DNA from 2 places in the Aneurinibacillus uraniidurans genome. Region 1 is predicted to be linked to the other one. Evidence: riboswitches for the same ligand, from Rfam matches in the RefSeq annotation. Region 1 holds a riboswitch; the other holds the start of a gene.
What was found. Region 1 has a riboswitch for thiamine pyrophosphate ahead of PO771_RS14975 (thiamine phosphate synthase). Riboswitches for the same ligand answer to the same signal wherever they lie in the genome.
Positions count from the first base shown of each region.

Region 1 (2,467 bases):
GCTGAATTCTCCCTTGCTAGTCTGCACAGCTTCAATATGAGAGCCATTCATCCGAAAGTTTGTGACAGCACAGCGCTCAACAAGAGACGCTCCAAGTCGGGCTGCGGCTGCGGCAAAGGCACGTGACAGATGGGGAGCGGATACTTGTGTGTCATCTGGAAGCCAGAGCGCCCCTTTGATTTCTGAGCTGACAGCTGGTTCCAGCGCCTGCACGTCTGCTGTCTCCATCCAGTCTGCTTGCAGTCCTGCAGCTCGTTGCCAGATTGCTTGTGTAAGCAGCGTTTGCTTTTCTTCTTCTGTCCAGGCTGTGCGCAGCATCCCAGATTCATTAAGACCAATATCAACGCCTGCCGCCTGTTGTAGTTCTGCTGCAAGCTCGCGGAACATCGCGCGGCTGTACAGCGACAGTTCGACAAGTGGTCCCGGCTCAGGGAATTCTACCTGTGCGCCGAGCATACCGCCTGCTGCACGGGAAGCATGAGCGGCCAGGCAGTCTTTTTCCAATACAACTACTTTTTGTCCGCGTTTTGCCGCATAATAAGCAATGGCTGTACCGATCACACCGCCGCCAATAATAACGGCATCATATGTTTTCATCGTTGATCACTCCTTGTCTCAGAATGGTATAGAGTTGTTTGCTGATCTCAGCAGGCTGTGCAGCATCCATCACGGCAGATAGAACAGCTGCCCCCATAGCCCCGGCCTCGATGATATCGGGCAGAACAGTTGAAGTGATACCACCAAGTGCAAGTACGGGAATCGTACAAGCTTCTGCTACTCTCCGCAGCGCTTCTGTTCCGCGCGGCGTGAGTCCTGGCTTGGAGCCAGATGGAAATACATGCCCGAAAAGAAGATAATCTGCACCGGCAGCTTCTGCCGCCGTAGCTTCTCCTAAGCTGTGAACCGAGACACCGATTCGTATGCCGGGTGCGTTGCTACGTACGATATCAGGGGAGAGACTATGTCCGGCGAGATGAACCGTACCAGCCCCTAGCGCTATGGCTACATCGAGTCGATCATTTATCGCAAGCTTGTGGGGAGGCAGGTCTGCTTCGAGCAAAAGTGTCTGCCCAAGGGTATACAAGTCACGGGCGGTCAGCTGTTTCTCTCGCAGGTGAAACACATCCACATACGGTGCGATGGTTCGAACGATTTCTACTACTTGCTCTGGTGATTGTCTCCCGGTGCTGATCACATGAAATTCACGCATGAATTCCCTCATTTTTTTCGCTCCCTCATCTATTTTCACAGCAAAAAAGTCGGGTCCCACTTATGGGACCCGACTTGAGAACGCTTCATGCGCTATGTATAGTCGCCTGCTTTCCTACGCTGGTACTAACCAGATCAGGTCCCAGGAGTTTAGAAACTTCATCGCGTTTCATTCTCAGCCCGACTCATCGGGATCCCCCAGCAGTTTACGAAAGGTATCAAATTTTGCTTTTATTATACTGCACCTCATACATAATGCAAGGAAAAAATGCAAAGTGGTCTAAATACAAAAGTTCGGGTACAATAGAAGCAGTATGCTTTTTTTGGCATTAAGAAAGGAAGAAACATATGAAATCATTTGAGCAGTTTAAGCTAAAACCGGAAATTATGCAGGGGATTGCAGACCTGTATTATAAACAGCCGACTCCCATTCAGGAACAGGCAATTCCATTGGCCCTTGAAGGAAAAGACGTGCTTGGGCAGGCGCAGACGGGAACGGGGAAAACAGCAGCGTTCGTTATTCCCATTCTTCAGAAGCTCGATCCGAACGCAAGTGATGTGCAGGCGCTGGTCATGACGCCGACACGTGAGCTAGCGATCCAGATCACCGATGATATTGCTGAGCTGGGTAAACATATGAACGTACAAGTATTGTCGCTGCACGGTGGACAGGACATCATGCGCCAGATTAGCAAGTTATCAGGTCGGATTCAGATTGTAGTGGGGACACCGGGACGTATTCTTGATCATTTGCGTCGTGAAACATTGCATTTCGGACGCATTCATACAATGGTGCTGGATGAAGCGGATAAAATGCTGGAGATGGGCTTTGTACAGGAAGTAGAGGAAGTGTTTATTCAGACTGCACAGAAGAAACAGGTATTGCTGTTCTCAGCTACTGTGCCGGATGGGGTGCGTAAGCTAGCACATAACTTCATGAATCAGCCGCAGATCGTCAAGGTAGAGAAGCGTCAGATGACGGCAGAAAATACGAAAGAATCGTACTATGTTGTGAACCAGAGCGATAAAACGGACATGCTAATCAAGCTTGTGGCAGATGCACGTCCGTATCTGGCTGTGATTTTTGCCAATACGAAGCAGCGGGTTAATGAATTGGTGCGCCGCTTACAGGAGAACGGGGTCGAAGCGGAAGCGCTGCACGGCGATTTGAGCCAGAAGAAGCGGGAGCAGATTATGGACCGCTTCCGCGAAGCACGCTTTCAGTATCTCGTTGCGACTGACATTGCCGCACGCGGTC
Region 1 covers NZ_CP116902.1:2,987,837-2,990,303, reverse strand. The annotation lists gene thiO (glycine oxidase ThiO) at 1-597, opposite strand, end outside; gene PO771_RS14975 (thiamine phosphate synthase) at 584-1,210, opposite strand; TPP riboswitch at 1,305-1,419, opposite strand; gene PO771_RS14970 (DEAD/DEAH box helicase) at 1,558-2,467, shown strand, end outside.

Region 2 (2,467 bases), 1.9 Mb from region 1:
TCCGTGACAAGCTTCCGAAGACACGTTCCGGTAAAATTATGCGTCGTGTTTTGAAAGCATGGGAGCTTGGCCTTCCGACAGGAGATTTGTCTACAATGGAAGATTAGTTATAAAAAGAACGGTGCAGGATGTAATCCGCACCGTTCTTTTGTGTGTTTTTTATATAGAAGCATAGCCTGTTTCCTGTCTCTGACGAAGTAAGTGCATCGTCTTAATATAACCTTCAAGGCCGTGCAGGGTCTCGATGCCACGCTTCTCTAATTCATCAAGGAAGCAGAGAAATAGCTCAGCAGTCATTACCGCATCACCAAGCGCAGTGTGGCGCCCTTCGACCTGAATATGATATAGGTCAAGTAAGGTGTCAAGCCCATATGACTTATTGTTCGGAAGTATATGATAGGAGATCGACATTGTATCAATAACGGGGTTGTTTAACTTTGTCTTGCATAGCTTTTTAAGCTTGGTGTTCAGGAAGTTTATATCGAAGTCTGCGCAGTGGGCAACCAGGTAGTCATCTCCGATAAATTGCAGGAATTTATGAAGGACTGGCAGAACGGGAGGAGCATCTGCGACATCTTCATTGGAAATTCCTGTGATTTCTGTCACGATCGCTGGAATCGGTTTGCGTGGTTGGATTAGTTCATGGAAGAGTTTTTCCTGAATGGCACCGTTTTCAACAACGACTGCGCCAATGGAAATAATCTCATCACCTGCATACGGATGAAATCCGGTCGTCTCTGTATCAAACACAATAAAGCGCATCCGTTTTAATAGCTGATCTTCATAAGTATGACGGTTCACGGAAGCAATCATAGTCTGGATGTCCGCGACTAGATCAGGGTCAAGGGCAGGCTTTTCTTTGTACCAGCTGGTTGTGATGTGCTTGATGTATTTACCAAGTGGAAATGAGTACATCTTCTGTCACATCCTTCTCTCCTTAAGAATCTTTTTTCTTAGATTTGCAAGCGTTCTCATTCTTTTATCATACGTCATAAGGAGGATAATGTACAGATTATTTAGAAAATTAGTAAGGAGTATTCAATGATTGACGGAGAGAAGCATTCGGAGTACGATGAAAACAATTCAATACAAAAACGACCACTAGGGGAGCATAGTTGCTGAGAGGGGCAGTCGTCCCGACCCTTATAACCTGATGCGGATAATGCCGATGGAGGGAAGTGGAGCCGATCTGTTTTTATGCTTGCAGACACGCGCCACTCCATAGGAGGGCGCTTTTTCTATGGAAATGGATCGAAGGAGGGAGAGCTAATGCTTGCTGTTCACCAGTTAACATATCAGTATCCAAAGAGCAGTACACCGGTATTGGATCATGTATCGTTTGCTGTACAACAGGGTGAATTCGTCTCGCTGATCGGGGCGAGCGGGTCTGGGAAAAGCACGATCTTTCGGTTGATAGCAGGGCTTGCCGAACCGAATGCGGGCAGCATCCAAATTGGTGGCGTCCAAGAAAAGAATAGACTGGGAAAAGTAGCGCTGATGCCGCAAAAAGATCTGCTCCTTCCGTGGCGCACGGTGCTGGATAATATTTTGCTTCCGGCAGAAATAGCAGGGCAGCCAAGAGAAGAGGCTGTTCGGCAGGCGCAGGAGTGGATCATTCGCGCCGGGCTGTCCGGTTATGCAGATGCGTATCCATCCCAGCTGTCTGGTGGAATGCGGCAGCGGGTATCGTTTTTGCGAACCATTATGACAGGGGCTGATGTTCTGTTGCTGGATGAACCATTCGGGGCACTTGACACGCTAACCCGTCAGGATATGCAGGAATGGCTGCTAAGCATTTGGGAACAGCTTGGCAAAACAGTACTCTTTATTACGCATGATATTGAAGAAGCAGTGCTTGTAAGTGATCGAGTGCTTGTGCTGCGTCCAGGTGAAAATTGCGTGGAGATGCCGATTCAACTGCGTCGTCCACGTACGAAAGAACTGGTCTTCACACCGGAGTTTACCGCGTATCGCCAGCAGTTGACACATATGATCAGCGGGAGGAAGGGAAAATGAGAAGGCAGTTACATACATACTGGCCAGCCGCTGTTTTTTTCGTAGTGCTGCTAGCTGCCTGGGAGATCGGTGTCAAAATGGGCGGCGTTCCGTCTTTCATCCTTCCGGCACCGAGCGAGATTATGGCAGGGCTGATCAGCTACAGCGATGAACTGTTCGGTGTTCACCTGTTGGCTACATTTGAAGAGATGATGATAGGGCTCTTGCTATCCATTCTGCTAGCCGTTGTCCTGTCCGTGCTGATGTTTTTCTCGCCGTTGTTTGAGAAGATGTTTTATCCCGTATTGATCGTGTCCCAGACGGTTCCACTCATTGCGATCGCTCCGGTGTTTGCCCTCTGGTTTGGCTACTCGCTGTCTTCAAAGGTTGCGGTGGTCGTACTTATTTCGTTTTTTCCGCTTGTCGTCAGCTTGTATGACGGATTGAAGTCAGGAGATTCAGAAGTGGTGGA
Region 2 covers NZ_CP116902.1:1,081,965-1,084,431, forward strand. The annotation lists gene acsA (acetate--CoA ligase) at 1-107, shown strand, start outside; gene PO771_RS05425 (3'-5' exonuclease) at 160-915, opposite strand; TPP riboswitch at 1,094-1,194, shown strand; gene PO771_RS05430 (ABC transporter ATP-binding protein) at 1,270-2,016, shown strand; gene PO771_RS05435 (ABC transporter permease) at 2,013-2,467, shown strand, end outside.
Region 2: another riboswitch for thiamine pyrophosphate. It lies ahead of PO771_RS05430 (ABC transporter ATP-binding protein); the one in region 1 lies ahead of PO771_RS14975 (thiamine phosphate synthase).